3 regions of the Paenibacillus sp. JT31N17 genome follow, and region 3 is predicted to be linked to each of the others. Evidence: predicted binding sites of a transcription regulator. Region 3 holds the regulator's gene; each other region holds the start of a gene.
The links. The regulator LexA, encoded in region 3, represses DNA repair genes until DNA is damaged. The targets are predictions, from matches to a motif close to CGAACATATGTTCG.
Positions count from the first base shown of each region.

Region 1: AC0YOB_RS37400 (DNA polymerase IV) is a predicted target of LexA. The motif match lies at 2,776-2,789, and genes of this name have one in related genera.
Region 2: addB (helicase-exonuclease AddAB subunit AddB) is a predicted target of LexA. The motif match lies at 2,664-2,677, and genes of this name have one in related genera.

Region 1 is NZ_JBWDNP010000027.1:46,759-52,398, forward strand. It holds gene AC0YOB_RS37385 (MerR family transcriptional regulator) at 1-80, opposite strand, end outside; gene AC0YOB_RS37390 (SDR family oxidoreductase) at 101-835, opposite strand; gene AC0YOB_RS37395 (YhjD family protein) at 1,039-1,509, opposite strand; gene AC0YOB_RS37400 (DNA polymerase IV) at 1,506-2,759, opposite strand; gene AC0YOB_RS37405 (S-layer homology domain-containing protein) at 3,081-3,191, opposite strand; gene AC0YOB_RS37410 (hypothetical protein) at 3,173-3,427, opposite strand; gene AC0YOB_RS37415 (phospholipase D-like domain-containing protein) at 3,434-4,822, opposite strand; gene AC0YOB_RS37420 (GyrI-like domain-containing protein) at 5,136-5,640, opposite strand, start outside.
Region 2 is NZ_JBWDNP010000003.1:78,038-83,677, reverse strand. It holds gene addB (helicase-exonuclease AddAB subunit AddB) at 1-2,594, opposite strand, end outside; gene AC0YOB_RS12010 (class I SAM-dependent rRNA methyltransferase) at 2,862-4,277, opposite strand; gene AC0YOB_RS12005 (Na/Pi cotransporter family protein) at 4,394-5,398, shown strand; gene deoC (deoxyribose-phosphate aldolase) at 5,325-5,640, opposite strand, start outside.
Region 3 is NZ_JBWDNP010000010.1:144,246-149,885, forward strand. It holds gene glnA (type I glutamate--ammonia ligase) at 1-1,180, shown strand, start outside; gene cdaS (sporulation-specific diadenylate cyclase CdaS) at 1,510-2,139, shown strand; gene lexA (transcriptional repressor LexA) at 2,248-2,868, opposite strand; gene AC0YOB_RS26195 (LysM peptidoglycan-binding domain-containing protein) at 3,058-3,435, shown strand; gene AC0YOB_RS26200 (DUF896 domain-containing protein) at 3,557-3,748, shown strand; gene AC0YOB_RS26205 (aldo/keto reductase) at 3,805-4,791, shown strand; gene AC0YOB_RS26210 (VOC family protein) at 4,848-5,198, shown strand; gene AC0YOB_RS26215 (hypothetical protein) at 5,332-5,640, shown strand, end outside.

The sequences.
Region 1 (5,640 bases), on a different contig from region 3:
TAGCGGATCGTATCTTCCGACAGACCCGTGAATTCAGCCGCCTGTTTAATTGAGCTTACGGTTTCAGGAATGTCGATCATTTTTTCCGCCTCCTGACGTATTACCACGGTATCACTCCGTTTTCATCAAAGAAACCGCCGGTCGGACCATCGCCCGGAAGGGTGGCGAGCATCACGACAATAGAAGCTCCCTGTTCAACGCTACGATATCCCGTATGGCCATTCAAATCCGTAGCTGTGTACCCTGGATCAGCTGAATTTATCTTGATCGGCGTATCTTTTAATTCTTTGGCGAACAAGACAGTCAGTGCATTGACTGCCGTTTTCGAACTCATGTAGGCGAGCAAATTTACTCCGTATTTTTCGGCATCGGATTCCGGGTCAATATTCATGGTCAAGGAAGCCAAGCCGCTTGAAAGGTTTACAATTCTGCCAGCAGGCGATTTTTTAATCAAAGGGAGCATTGCCTTAGTAACAGAAAACATGCCGAAAACATTTGTCTCATAAGTATTCCTAAGAACGGTCAATTCCAGTTGACTCGGAGGAAGACCTCTATCCAAGCTCACGCCAGCGTTATTGATCAGAACATCAAGCGCACCATACTGATCTTCAATACGCTTCGCAGCAGATTGAATGGTATCCAGGTCTGTAACGTCAAGCGTTATTGCCTCAGCATCTATGTTCTCATTCTTCAGCGAAGCTGCGGCTTCCTGCCCTTTGGATTGATCTCTTGAACCGACCAAAATTGTGAATCCCAGCTTGCCCAATTGTCTGGCGCTCTCGAACCCGATACCTTTATTCCCACCCGTTATCAAAACAGTCTTCGAAATGTTCATGATTACGCCTCCTGGAGATAGAATTTACTTGCTGAAGCTCATGTTACAACTTGGAGTACACTCCAAGTCAAGAGCAAAATTCAAGGTAGGATGTCATCCTATTGGACGATCGGGGGCGAGTATCCAAGAAAGCTTGCCGTTGTGCGCTGCATGTTTATTCGATTGCAGACGATCGAGGCTTGTGTCGCTCTCATAAACTGCACTCACACTTTCGCCTTCAGCCGCGCTGTCAGCTCCGTTGTATACTTCGTCAGCCGAATGCCTATCTCCGAGCGCATAACGTCGCGCGTCATTCCGAATCGTTCTTCGTAACCCCGGTAATAACACTTATGATAAATCACCATGTCTTCTTGTTCTTCCGTGACGACGCGAATATTCCGTTTCTTCAACTCGCTCCGTAATCGATAATAGTCTTCGGCTATCGTGGTTAAGACTTTATGGCCCGCGGCCAGGTAGAGTCGTTTCATCACGTTAGATGAGTTCTCGATATCGGATATGCTTTTCTGAATCATCTTCTCCATATGCGGCAATAGGATATAATCGCGGATCATGATGCGTTCTTCCATCGTCAAATTCTTTCCGGTGCCTGCTGCTTGTTTCCGGTCATATTGTTCAGCATGTTCAGTCAGCAGCATTTTGGACTTCCACCGTTCATTGCCGTCGAGTTTGCTCATTTAAAGTGACCTCCGATCTGTTCCGCTCTCTCGCGGGCGACTCCAGATTCAAGAAGCGAAGAAGCATGTATGATGGCGTCGCTCCCGAAACGGTTTTTGATTTCGTCGATCGCACGTTCCTTACGGTATGCGCGAGAACGGTCCTCAAATAGGGTCAGTTGGATTACGCTGTCTACGGATAACTGCCCTAATGATATGCTGAGATGGCTAATGGGCATTCCACTCCAATGCTTTATAAACAGCGCATGCGCGGCAGCCGCGACCTCATGCGTTAACGATGTCGGCTGAGATAACGTCATTTGACGGCCGAATCCCGCCGACCTTTCCCCATTCGTTTCTCCCGCGCCTACCGATACTACGCGGCCTTGATACCCGTAACGGCGGGCCCGCCGACACACCTCGACAACTAACTCCAGCAGTACGACTTCGATATCCGTAAGCTTCGTATACAGACGCCATCTGAGCGTCTTGCCGTGACTTATATTCTTAATCTGCGACCTGATGTTCGATACAACCGGTGATGGATCGATTCCTCGTGCTGTCTGCCAGTAGTAACCAGCCTGAATATCGCTTTGGCGGCCCATTCGACGCCGCATTCGCGCCTTAAAATCGCCGAAGTCCAGCCGCGCTATGTCTCCAATTGTGTTTAGTCCCATCCGGACAAAATGCTGAGTCATCCGGTTCGCGACCATAAACATTTGATGGACCGGCAGCGGCCACAATTCCGCTTCGATATTACCCTGGTTCAATTCGAAAATACCGTCTGGACGTTTCTTGGCGAAGTTGTCCGTCGCCATTTTAGCGAGAATTTTCGTTGGCCCGATCCCCACCCGCGACCATACGCCGGTCGATAAAAGTACGCGTTCCTGAATTTGGCGCGCAATCTCCAGCGGCGATCCGAAATATTTAATGGAGCCGGTTACGTCGAGAAATTGTTCATCGATCGAATACGGTTCGACCTGGTCCGTGAAGGAGGCGAAGATTTCGGAAATAAACAGTGATATCGTGACGTATGTTTGCATACGAGGGCGTACGACGACTAGATCCGGACACTTCCCCATAGCTTCACCAACACGTGAGGCTGTAGTAACCCCGCGTGCCTTTGCGATTGGACAGGCCGCAAGTATGATTCCTCCGCGACGGTCCGGATCCCCAACGGCTATTGGTTTATCGCGCAGATCCGGCCGCGCTGCCTTTTCGACCGAAGCGTAAAATGATTGACCGTCAACCAAAAATATTGTCCGTTCCATTTTAATCACCTCGACACGAACATTAGTTCCTATATATTATATGACGGGAACCCCAGTTCGTATACAGGGGAAATATTCCCTGTTGTGTGCTTAAGGCTCAAATTGTACTCTTGGTCCAAAGAAAAAATAGTTTCGGACTTACAGTGTTGATTTTATGCGCTTGATATCTGGAAAAATCGTTTGTCTTTTGAAAATAACTTTTAGACTGTACGATTTTAATAAGCAAAAACCCTGTCAAAACACGAAATAAAGTTGTCGGCCATAAAATGAAAACTCCTGCCGCGTAAAAGCCGACAGGAGTATATTTCGTTGCATTAACCTTTAATATTGGTTGTATATCCGGTAGAGGAATACTGCCGCTTCTGCTCGTGTCGTTGGCGCCTGAGGGTTAAGCTTGTTTCCGGAGCCGGAGATTAGACCTTCCTCCGCCAGGCAGCCAGACTCGCCTTCGCATGAGCTGAGATGTCCCCGTTGTCACTGAACGAAGCCAGAATGGCGGGATCTCCCGAGGCTTTCAGCTGCTTGACTTTCTCCAAAGCACGAGCGGTCAGCACCATCATATCCTGCCGCGAGATGTTTTCCAGCGGATGGAATTCATCATAGCCGGTACCCGCAGCCAAGCCTAGCTGCTTCGCAACGCCAAGCGCTTCGGGCTTGTCCTTATCCACAAACCGCTATTTCCCATAATTCGCAGGGTCCAAGAGATAAGCAAGACCTTTCCAATCGAATTCGCCCTTTTCTCGTCTAAGCTGGTTTTCGCGTGCGATGTTCCGGTAAAGCCTAAGCGCCTCACGGTCGTCAAGCTGCCGGGTGTCTTGACCCAAATGTTCGGACAGAAGCTGACGGCGAAGTGAACTCACTACTTTAGGATCCCAGAATGATGCGTTCATCTCCGTATGACCATAAAGTGAATTCGAGTGAAGATTGCAGGAACCGATCGTTGCCCACGAGTCGTCGATTAGCATGATCTTGGCATGGATGTAGATATTGCTTCGCCTTCCCTGTCCATTCGGCCCTGCAATACCGACAAGAGTGAAATTCCCGTATCGGCAGAGTGCCTCCATCTGGTCGAAGAACTTTCTTATATCCATCCCACTGAATGCAAGAACATAGGATTCGGGATCGGGAACGAGGAGAACGACCTCCACTCCACGCGTTAGGGCTTCCTCCAGTCTCGCCACGATTTCCGGAACCGGTAAAGCCTGATTTTCAAGGTAAATGGAACGTTGCGCGCCGTCAATAGCCTGTTTGTATTGCTCTAAAACGGATCGTTCCCCAGTGGCTATATCGTAAGGAGATCCTCCTGGCGTAGGGTAACTATCGCTGTAACGGCCCGGATATACTTGTCTTTGAATCTGCACTTGGGTGTCTCCACGCGGAGTGGATACTCGTGTCGGGAACAGTAGCTCATCCTCACCGTTATGGGCCCATACGCCGTCAGCTTCCAGACGTTCGCTGGCCTCGTTCCATCTCTGAACGAAATTGTGATGCACGTCGGTCGCAGAAGGACCAGTCACTTCGACATAGACATCGTGCCGATGCCCTTCACCAATGTGGCCGGGTTCAAAAGCCTTGAAGGTCGGATTGATTCCGCCGACGAATGTCGTCTCGGATTCATACCCTGCATCCATAAGCCAAGTTTTTTGATGTTGGCAATACTTACCATATGTTCGGTCCCAACGGACGCGAAAGCGCGATCCCCGTGCAGCGAGCATTTCGCGGTCAGTGTCAGATCCTGAAAAGTCCTGACCATACCCACTGCTCTCAGTATTTGAACGCCAGAAAATAATCCGAACATCCAACCCTCGCCCTACCGCACGGTCCAACACATCGAACAGAGTGCCGCGATCGCCCGGCATCTGGAAATCTGGGTCCATGAATGTAATCGTTAACCAGATACTGTGCTGCGCCTCTTCGATGGCCTCACAAATGCGCCGGAAGGTAGGGGCGCTATCCACTAAAGGGCGAATCAAATTACCGTTCCTTACGGGATAAGAACCGGATTCGATAAATGCAATATGCGGCCTAGAACTGTCGTCAGCTAAACGATTAGGATGATTCATGCTTGCTACGCCTCCCTTTATGTGAAACTAGAAAGATCATATCACATCTTATTTGAAGGAAATATTGAGATAAAATAAAGAAAAAAACCTCAATACTACAACTAACATGTAGCACGATGAGGTCCCTATCTTTATAAATTTATTACGCAATTCTGCCTGTTAGCGTAGTGAAGGGCTGCCGCGCGGCAGCCCTTCAGCATCGAGCCAATCGTACCCGTTCTTTAATGAAGAAAAAGAGGAACTGCCAAAAGGCAAGCTCCTCCACTATCGTAATCCGTTAGCAGAACATTACTCGAATTCTCATATCCGTTATTCAGGCTTTATTAACAGAGAATCTTAACACCGTTTTCATCTTGGACGGTTCAGTCTTACGGGGATCAGACAAATAAATTTCCCGATGTATTTTGCTTGAACGGTTAAATCCCTGTTCTGTACAAAACTCTTCCATTCGGGCAAAGCTTTTCGGTTCATCATCAAAGCTTCCAATATGCATCATTTGACAGCTCAATCCATCTTCCACTTGCTCAAACCGAACGTTCTCAAGAAAAGAGTTTTGTTTTTTCCTTTTCGTCTGTTCCAAAAATCGCTCGAACCCTTCTTGATTCAAAAAATCGGGTTGGCGTATCATTATCGTATACTTAAAATTATTTTTGTCTGTCGCGGGTTTTGACCGGTCAAGCAAATCCCATTCACCTTCGAGTGGAAAAACCGTATATTCATAATATCCAACGGGCACATCTTCACTTTTATAGGACATTCTCACCGCATAACTCATGCTGTACAAAGCTTCTGTTGCCTTGGCGAATTCCTCGCCATTG
Region 2 (5,640 bases), on a different contig from region 3:
ATGGCGGACTCAGCCCGGATTTGCTCCGCGCCGAGCATGCCCCATCTCTCCCCAAGCGAGAGTGCAAGCCTGCTCAGGGCAGCGTGGAACAGCTGCCCGATATCCGGCGCTCCAAGCTGGAACAGCTCCCTCTCACGCAGCCTTAGCCCGTGGATGGCAAAATGCTGGAACGGACAGGAAACAAACCGTTCCATTCTGGACACACTGCCCTTGAGCAATGTTCCATACAGCTGATCGGCGGTGGCCAGCGACAGGGAAGGCACGAAATTCGTATATTCCAGCGAACGCACAAGCCGTCCCAGCTTATCCTGCCAGCGTGGCCGGACAGCAAACCAGTTGAAGGCTTCCCACCATGCCGGTGCGATGTCCGTACCTTGACGCCATGCGCGCAGCTGATTGATGACATATGAGAGCGTCCGCTCCGGATGGGAAATAAAAGACAGCTGCTCCTCCTCTTCCATCCCGGCAGCAGGCTCGGCGGCTATCCCCTTCTCCTGTATCCCTGGAAAAAGCTGCTTCATATGGCGCATAATTTCGGAAGGATGAAGACTTTTTCCTTCTTCATCCGCTACCGGCCAGCTGATCCACAAATAACGGCTTGCGGTTGTTAATGCGTTGTAAATCAGAAAACGCTCGTCAAGCAGCCTCCTGCGGACTCCCGGCGCCATCTGAAGCCCTCCGCTACCCAACGTTTCCCGTTCCTGCTCAGTAAGAACGCCATCCTCCTGAATTCTCTGCGGCATAACTCCATCGTTTGCTCCCAGCACATAGCAGCCGCGCACCCTTCCCGAACGGGTACGGTCTATATTCCCAACCAGCACCTGATCCAGCGCCGGCGGGACTGCAGCAAGCTTGAGACTCTCAAGACCTGTTTCCACCATACCCGCGAACAGGGGGACCTTCATAGACTCGTCTCCGGTCATCTCTGTCAGCTGATCCAGTATATTCATAACCCCGTCCCACAGCTGCCGGTGCTCACGGGCAATTTGGGTTTTCCCTTCAGCCGCCGCTTTGCGGCTCCAGCGCTCCAGTTGGTCGGGAGCATCAATTCCCATAAGAAGCTGATACAAGGCCTCGCACATCTGCCTGACGCTGCCCGCCTTCTTCAGAGACCTTGTAAACTTGTGGAGCGGCGTCACTACGGCTTCCCGCGCGGCAAGAACAGCCTCCAGCAGGCGGATATCCGGTTCACGGGCCTCCGCAGGATCGCCATCAAGCGTGTCTCTCATCAAGGGCTTCCACTGGCTGCGGGTCAACCAGCGGTTACCGTCAATGCCGGCAGCCAGAGCGTAGTTCTCCAGAATGTCGAAGGATTCCCGTGTTAGACTACCGTCGTCAGGCATGAGAAGCTCCGTTTTGATGCAGCGGAATACCGCCTCGTATCTCCAGCCATGAGCGGCAATTTCCAGAGCGGAGCGAATAAATTCCACTAGAGGATGATGCAGCGCGGCATCCTTTTGGTCAAGAAAATAAGGGATTTCGTAATCGGCAAACACAGCCGTTATGTAATCATTATAATCCGGCGCATTTCGCACCATGACGGCAAGATCCCTGTAGCGGAGCCCTTCGTCCTGCGTTTTGCGGACAATGTCGCGCGCCACAGCCTCCACCTCGGCGCGCCGGTGAACGGCGCTGTGAAGCGTCAGCCCGCCGCCATCCAGCTGCTCCTGCGTGAGCCTGAGCGGAGCGCGGTCATTGTAATGCCCTTCCAGATGCGCCAGCATCGGACTGCCGCGGTAACGCCAGGGCGTCCCGTCATTCAGAACCACCGGTTCTGCCAAAGGAACATTATTGGCAAGCGCCAGCTCGCGCAGCTTCAGGAAGGTCTCGGCAGTGGAGCGGAACATATCCAGCTCATGAGGTTGTTCCCCGGTCCCATATACCCGGTCCAGCGTTAGGGTTACTGTGATCTCTTCAGCTTGCCGCATCATAGCTTCAAGCGCTTCGAATTCCTTGGGGGTAAAGCCGTGAAAGCCATCCACCCATATATGCGTCTGGCGCATCGAAGCCGCTTCATGGAAGCCTCGAATCAGCCAGGATAAATAATCTTCAGCATCTATGTACAAACCTGTCAGTTCCTTGACCAGCTGCCCGCCAATCAGCCTCAGATCGTGAAGCTTGCGGCCGAGCAGCTGATTACTGCTCCCATAATCGCCCTCCGACAGAAATGTTTCAATATCTTCCGGTTCTATCCCGTACCGCTTCCATTCCGTCATCAGATCGCCAAGCCGTTCGATAAACCCGGGCTGCGACTCGCTTCCCTGATATAACTGCAGCTCATCGTGAAGCCGATGCACGATTTTGTACAGCAGCATGTTCTTGCCGTTCTCGCTGATTGGAACGAGGGCTGTTCCGCCCGTCTCCTGCATAACGCGGAAAGCCAGCCTCCTGAAGCTGAGCACCTGGGCCCGTATCGTCCCGCTCAGCTGCGATTCTCCCAGCAGGGCATATTCCGTTTGAAAAGTAGCCTGCTCCGGCACAAGCATTACAAGCGGCGGACCGCCCGGCTGCTCCAGCACCTGATTGCGTATCTCATTCAGACAGAACCGGGTCTTGCCGGTTCCCGATCTTCCTATTACCAATCGGAGCGCCATACGCTCACCCCTTCGCCGTTTCGATTCTATTATTCTATCATACCTGTATCTTGTTTTCACCCAAAAAAGCAAACATTTGTTCGCAATTCATTAGGTAAATCATGCATCTTATGAAAGCATCGGAAATTCAGACAGTTATTCCCTCCTGATAAGGCGTATCCGCAGCTGCCTGTCTTGCCTGGAGGCATCCAAGTCAAAAAGCCGTCCCAGACAGCGTAGACCAGCGCTGCAGAAGACGACTTACCTTGGACCTTATTCGAGTGCAGTCTAGCGGCTGCGGACTTCAAAAATAGCGAACTTTAAATAGTGGCCTTCGCTAACTCCGAGAATTTGGGGGTGGTCCTTGCCGGCAGCCCGCCATTCGATCAGCCGCAGCTGCTTGCCCGCATCGACGGCAGCCGACTGGACCGTCTCGAGAAATAAATCCGGGCGCATATGGTAGGAACAACTGGCTGTCACGAGGTAGCCTCCTTCGTTCACCAGCTTCATCCCGTGCAGATTAATATCTTTATAGCCGCGGATCGCTCCCGGAACGGCGCTCTTGGATTTGGCGAACGCAGGTGGATCGAGAATAACGACGTCCCATGTCCGGCCTGCGTTCCCCATCGGCTTGGAAGTATCCGGCGTTTTACCGCCAGCCGCAAGTCCGGCTCTCCCGCGCTCCGCCCGCTCCTCCAGCCCTTTCACCTGCGAGCGCAAATATTCGAAGGCATCGGCGACCACAAATTCCACCCGGTCCTCGAAGCCATTACGGGCCGTATTGCGGCGGGCAGTCTCGATAGCATGGGAGGATACATCGAGACATGTCACTTTCTTGGCTCCGTATTGACAGGCATGCAGCGTGAAGCTGCCCGTATGGGCGAAGCATTCCAGCACGGTGGCCCCGTCCCAATAAGGGAAAGTAACGGCTTTACCGTTCGCATTGACGGGAACCCGTGTGCCCTCCTGCAGCTCCGCCAATGCTCCCGTGTCATCGGAGGCTTCATCGGGTGAGCGCTCTTCAAGCTTGATGCCGCTGCGCCATCCCCAACCCTTCATGAGAGGAGCGATGGATGCGCGGTTCTCACGCTGGTCGAAAAAATAGCCGGTTTTCTGCCCCTCGACGATGTCCACCTCAAGCAGCAGTCCATTCTCATGGATATCCACGATGCGCGGGCATTCCCCGTAGATGACTCCTGTCCTCTCTTCCAGACCCTCAAGCGCGCGAACCGATACATCGCTGCGCTCATATATCCCCTTCGGCGTGAAAACGGCAGCCAAGGCGGCCGTAATGGCTTCCCGCCGGGCATCCATGCCAAGCGTCAGCAGCTGCACCACCAGCACATCGCCAAAACGGTCGACAATCAGCCCCGGCAGTCTGTCCGCTTCGCCATAAACAAGGCGGCAATCATGATCCTGTACGAAGCGGCTGCGGTGCAGCGCGCACTGCTCGAAGCGTTCGCGGAAAAAATCTTCATCCATGGCTTCAATCGGTTGATAGGAAACAATTCTTACTGTAATTTGCGACTGGGGATTCCAATAACCCGTGGCCAGATACCGTCCTTGGTGGCTGTGCAGATCGACCAAATCCCCGGGAGCAGCCTCGCCTTCCATGCGGTCAATTTCACTGGCATAAACCCAGGGATGTCCCTGCTCTACTCTTTTTTTGCGATCACGCAGCAGTATTGCTCTGGGGTGTTTCATATCCTGCTTCCGCCCTTCAAATGGTCATTGCTTGTCATGGTTGTCCGTTTTTACGCATATGTATCGATACAACAGCCGGTCTTTAATTATATGAACGTAAAAGGAGTTCTGCCTTCATGATTCACTCCATTATTGCGCCTATGCTGCTTGGTTTTGCCTTGTTCATGCTGGGTATGAAAGCGATGGAGCTCGCTCTCCAGCGCTCGGTCGGCAAGCATCTGCACCTCGTGCTGCAGAGATCAACAGCGACGCCGCTGCATGGTCTTGCCGTCGGAACAGCAGCAACAGCCGTTCTGCAAAGCAGCACGGCCGTCACAGTCATGTCGATGGGACTTGTCAATGCCGGTCTGCTCACTTTCCCGCGCACGCTCGGCATTATTCTTGGCACCAATATCGGAACCTGCCTGACAACAGAGCTGATCGGACTGAACATTAACCGCCTAGCCTGGCCCCTGCTTGCTGCGGCATGCGGACTTTGGCTGGTGACGGCGCTGATCGGAGAAATGAAGCTCATGCCGTTTCGATCGGCCAACTACTCCACCAACACAGGAGGGGCAGCCGGGCATCGCTGGTTTCAACCTGTCCGTAGCGCCGCCGTGATTATAGCCGGTTTTGCTCTCCTGCTGATCGGGATCAGCGTGATGCAGTCCATTGCCCCGGCCGTTCAAACAAGCGGCTTGTTCAGCACTTTTCTGAACCGCGCGGAGGACAGTGTACTCTGGGGGCTGGCAGCCGGGTTCGTATTAACAGCGGCAGTGCACAGCAGCGCCGCCGTCATCGGTATAATTATGGGTCTTACATCCGTTGGCGCGATGCCCGTTGAAATCGGGATTGCCGTTGTAATTGGCGCGAATGTGGGCACCTGTGTAACAGCCCTTCTTGCGTCGCTTGGCGGCACCAAATCCGGCCGTTTTGTCGCATGGTCCCATACCGCCCTGAATGTTGGCGGCGCTGCGCTATTCGCCCCGTTTGTCGCGGAGCTGCAGGCTGTATCCGCCTGGATGAGCGCGTCCCCGGCGTCACAAATCGCCCACGCTCAAACGATTTTTAATATAATGAGCTCCCTGATTGCCCTTCCGCTCTGCTATCACCCGGCGCTGAAGCGGTTGACTCCGGACTGACAATCGCGATTCCCGCACTCGTTCCGAGCCTGTTCGCCCCGCTGCGAAGCATCAGGATCGCCGTCTCCCTGTCACGGATACCGCCCGATGCCTTGACTCCGGTTCCGGCTGCAACGGATGCCCGCATCAGCTTGATATCCGCTTCCGTTGCTCCACCCGGACCGAACCCGGTCGAGGTTTTCACATAATGGGCGCCGGCAGCTTCGGCTGCAAGTGAAGCCTCGACTTTTTGCCGGTCATCC
Region 3 (5,640 bases):
GTTTGACGGTTCCTCCATTGAAGGTTATGTCCGTATTGAGGAATCCGATATGTACTTATACCCCGATCTGGATACTTGGGTGATTTTCCCCTGGGTTGCTGAAGATCGGATTGCCCGATTAATCTGCGACATCTATATGCCTGACGGAACACCTTTCGCAGGAGATCCCCGCGGTATCCTGAAACGGGCGCTGAAAGAGGCTGCAGAATTGGGCTATTCCGCAATGAACGTTGGGCCTGAGCCGGAGTTCTTCCTGTTCAAAACCGACGACAAAGGTGAGCCTACCACCGAATTAAACGATCAGGGCGGATATTTCGACCTTGCGCCGATGGATCTGGGCGAGAACTGCCGCCGCGAGATCGTACTTACGCTTGAAGAAATGGGCTTTGAAATTGAAGCATCCCATCACGAAGTCGCGCCGGGCCAGCATGAGATTGATTTCAAATATGCCAATGCCATTAAAGCGGCTGACCAGATCCAAACATTCAAACTCGTTGTTAAGACTATCGCCCGTCAGCATGGATTGCATGCTTCCTTCATGCCTAAACCGCTGTTTGGCGTAAATGGTTCGGGAATGCACTGCCACCAATCCCTGTTCAAAGGCAAGGAAAATGCGTTCTACGACGAGAACGACAGAGTCGGGTTAAGTCAGGATGCCCGTTATTACATGGCTGGTGTTCTCCGCCATGCCCGCGCATTCGCAGCTATCACGAACCCGACAGTCAATTCCTACAAACGGCTGGTTCCAGGCTACGAGGCGCCAAATTATGTAGCATGGTCCGCAAGCAACCGCAGTCCGATGATTCGTATTCCGGCATCGCGAGGTCTCAGCACCCGTATTGAAGTGAGGAATCCGGATCCCGCTGCCAACCCTTATCTGGCACTGGCGGTCATGCTCAGAGCCGGTCTGGATGGTATCAAAAACAAACTTCCGCTGCCTGCTCCAACCGATCGTAATGTCTACATTATGACAGAGGAAGAGCGTATCGACGAAGGTATTCAAAGCTTGCCTGAGAGTCTTAAGGAAGCGCTCGATGAAATGCTGCGTGATGACATTATTTGTGACGCGCTTGGCGATCATGCACTTGCTCATTTCTTCGAATTGAAAGAAATTGAGTGGGACATGTACCGCACACAGGTTCACCAGTGGGAACGCGATCAATATTTGACTTTGTACTAAAACCGGAAATCCCTTGGCGCTATTAGCGTCGAGGGATTTTTTCTTTGGGGGTATATTGAAAAATGACAGCTCACTCGGGATAGCGCCCCCCATAGTGCCCCCAAAATGCCTCTTGATAAATTTAAGAGAAGGATTATGACAAAGCGTTGAAATAGTCCAAGGCTCCGGTACTTATAAGCTTGCCCCTGACTGGTATTCATTCCCCGCGAGCTTCGGCTGGCGGGTATTTGTTCGTTTAGTGTCATAATTAAAATGAAGCTTCTCGTCAATACTAAAGTACCATGGACGGGTTTGGGCGGTAAAAAATTAAAGTGTGCGGGGTGTATGAAATGGGGCAGGGTAATTGCGATGAGACTCCTTTAAAGGAACGGCTGAAACAGCATATCCATCTTATTGTCAATGAATCACAACGTATTTTGGATAATATTGATGCTGAAAATCACTGTCTTCTGAGTGACTTTGATAATATTGGCAGAACTTTTAAAGAAGTTGAATCCTTGGCTGCTTCATTCTATCTGCAATGTTACTTATCCTCATTTACATCCAACTATTTGGATCTTTCCATATGCATTCAGAACCTAATGGAGCGCCGGCACGGGGCTTTGATTGTCATCGAGAGAAATGATAACCTGGATGCCATCATTCATTCCGGGGTTGCCCTTGTGGCCAAATTGAGCTATTCCCTGCTGGAGGCGATCTTTTATCCGGGTAATCCGCTGCATGACGGGGCCGTTCTCATCAAGTCGGATCAAATTATTTCCGCCGCCAATGTCCTGCCTGTATCCAATGCATCGGATGTGGACAAGAAATTTGGAATGCGGCATCGCGCCGCGATCGGACTGACCGAAATAACAGATGCGCTTGTACTGGTTGTATCGGAAGAAAGCGGGGATGCGTCGTTTGTCTACAAGGGAAAACTCCATCCAATAAAGACAATGGTCATGCCAACGACGGTCTAAATGTATTTTTGAGTATTTTGAGGTAATCCGATAAAACCCAATATGTAAAATAAAAAGGACTGGCGAAGCCCTGAAGGCGACGCCAGTCTCTGCTTCATAAGAAGTCACTTAGTGAATATCGCGGAAAAGTCCGATAACTTTACCTAAAATCGTTACATTGCGAAGCCGAATCGGCTCCATTGTCGGATTCTCAGGCTGCAGCCGGATATGATCACGTTCACGATAAAAGGTTTTCACCGTCGCTTCGTCATCCTCCGTCATTGCAACCACGATGTCGCCGTTGATAGCAGATTGCTGCTGCCGCACAATGACATAATCGCCGTCCTGAATGCCTGCGTCAATCATGCTCTCTCCCATTACGTTAAGTATGAAGACATTATGATCGCCGACTTTGCTTGAAGGCAGAGGATAGTAATCCTCAATGTTCTCGGTTGCTGTAATTGGCACCCCTGCAGTAACCTTGCCCACAATGGGAACTTTGGTGATTGCGATTGGAAAAGGAATCTCATTGTCCGCTTGATCTAATATCTCAATCGCTCTCGGTTTCGTCGGGTCACGGCGGATTAAGCCTTTCTTCTCCAGACGGTCCAAATGTCCGTGTACGGTTGAACTGGAAGCAAGTCCTACAGCTTCACCGATTTCCCGGACGGATGGGGGATATCCCTTCTCCCGCACCTCCGTCTTGATGAATTCCAGAATCGCCTGTTGGCGGTTCGATAGTTTCGACACCAGAATCACTCCAAAGGTTCATTTGTGTCAAATTATAACACAGAACCGGAGTTCGTACAAACATAAGTTCGAGAAACAAGAGTTCGTATTTTGTGGGGAACAAATGTTCCGAAAACAGTTGACTGCAAACGGGTGTTCGTGTTAATATCGGTTTATCGAAAACAGAACAAACGTTTGGGGTGCTGGGAAATGATGATAACAATATCTTCTTACTCTTCTATGAATTCAGAGAATAAAGCTGATAAAGGTTACATGAAATCTGCATCAGCTAAAAGTAGGCCAAAGAAGCTTGTGATGCGGATGATAGCGGCAATATTGTTTTTCTCCCTCTTATTCGTTGGTTTTTCTATAATGCAGGGAAGTGCAACGAGCGAGCATCCAGCGGAGCCCGCTGCGGGCGAGAAAGTTATCTCGATCAGTGAGGGCCAGACACTTTGGGAAATAGCAGGGGATCTGCGTAAGGAAGGCGAAGATATCCGGCGAATCATTTATGACTTGAAGGAACGGAACAACCTGACTTCCAGCACACTTATGGCCGGACAAACATTGATTATACCAGCGGACTGATGCAGTCCGCTTTTTTTATTTCCATCTACAGGACAAAGGTCGTATTTTCTTGACAATTGAGGATTAAAAATGTCAAAGTAAAGGGTGAATGTTTACAGCATCATGAGAGGAGCGTATCGGTTTGGAAGAGCTTATTGCAAGGATTAATGAGTTGTCACGAAAGAATAAAGCTGTCGGATTAACTCCGGAGGAAACAATCGAGCGCGATGCTCTGCGTCAGAAATATCTGGAGAATTTCAAGCAAAATTTCAAGAATCAAATCGAAACCATCAAATTTGTGGAAGATGAGGAAGAAAGCGGCGGCAAGCATTAAAACTGCTTGCGGCTAGCCCGGTTTCACCAAATAATAAGCAGGGTGGGGTTATAACGATGCAAATCAAGCTGCTTGGACGCAGTGGACTTGCCGTTTCGGAGCTTTGTTTAGGGACGATGAGTTTTGGAAATACAACAAGTCAAGGCGATTCCATTCGCATGATTCATCAGTTTATGGAGCAGGGCGGCAATTTTCTGGATACGGCGAATGTCTATGTTTCCGGCCGATCGGAGGAGATCGTAGGCGAAGCGATCAAGGATTTTCGCTCAGAGGTAGTTCTGGCAACAAAAGTGCGGATGAATACCGCTGACCATCCCAACGGGGCGGGCGTCTCGCGCAAGCATATTATGCAAAGCGTCGAAGAAAGCCTGCAGCGTCTGCAGACTGACTATATCGATTTGTATCAGGTTCATGTATGGGATCATGTGACTCCTATAGATGAGACGCTTCGCGCTCTCGACGATCTGGTCACTTCGGGCAAGGTCCGTTATATCGGATGCTCCAATTTTTTTGCCTGGCAGCTGATGAAATCCCTTGCTGTTAGCGATGCCAACCGCTATGTCCGGTTTATTTCCATTCAACCGCAGTATAGTCTGGTCAGCCGCGAGATGGATCGGGAAATGATGTCGCTTTGTCTAGAGGAGAATGTCGGCGTTATTCCCTGGGCTCCGCTTGGTGGAGGATTTCTGACGGGACGTTATTCCAGGGAAGAGCCTACATCGGGAAGATTGACGTCAAAGGTTGGAGAAAGTTCATGGGGTCTGCGCGCAACGGAACGTAACTTTGCCATTCTGGATGCCGTCCAGGCAGCCGCTCACGAACTGGACAAGACACCTGCACAAATCGCACTCGCCTGGCTGCTGCAAAGAAAAGGAATTACATCGCCGATTTTCGGAGCCAGCACATTGGAACAGTTCTCCGAAAATATGGGGGCTGTGGGCTGGACAATGCCAAGTGAAATATGGAATCGGCTGGATGAAGTTAGCTCGCTTCCTTCCGAGTATCCGAATCGTTTCATCGCCAAATTCGCCCGGCCTTTTTAACTCTTTTTCAAGAGAATGAGAATGTTTTGCACAAAGTCTTGTGATTGGGGGGCGCAATGAAGGTTAAACGAATTGTCGCCAACATAGATACCAGGAATATTGCAGCTGCCAAAAGCTTTTACCAGGATGTTCTCGGCCTCGATTTGTTGATGGATCATGGATGGATTGGAACCTATGGGTCTGATGAGCAAATGGGCATTCAAATTAGTTTCGCCCAGCACGTGGGTTCCAACACGCCTACGCCTAATTTGTCCATTGAGGTCGATGATGTCGGTGCTGCATTCGAACGCATGAACACAGCCGGATTTACGATCGAGTATGGTCCGACTGATGAGCCTTGGGGCGTACGTCGTTTCTATGTCCGCGATCCGTTCGGCCAACTTGTTAACATTCTTGCTCATATTTAATTTGATGCATGTCATTCATTCAGGAGAATGGATGGGACAGGAATGGTACAAATACACGCAGCAGACAGGTGTAAATTCAAGAAATTGCTTACGATGCAAGTTTTGCTTCGCAAAACTTTTAGGAGGAACGTAATTGTCAAGATCCTGGGAACGAAAGGTTCAGAAGAACCAGAGTCAACTTAACAAACAGCGCAAGAAGCAGGGTATGGCGCCTCTGATGGCAAGCAAGACAGCAAGCAGCCCGATTGATACATATAAAGGGCGCAGTCTTCTAATGCCCGCCTTTCTTCTGGTTTTCACGGCAGTCTACGCCTCGATCAGCATTGCACAGGGCACTTACAAGGATTCCGGAAACATGTTCTGGATCACGATCGGCTGTTATATCTTTCTGGCGCTGCTGTTTATATTGAGGCGTCCTTATTTGGCGATCGGAAAAGACTAT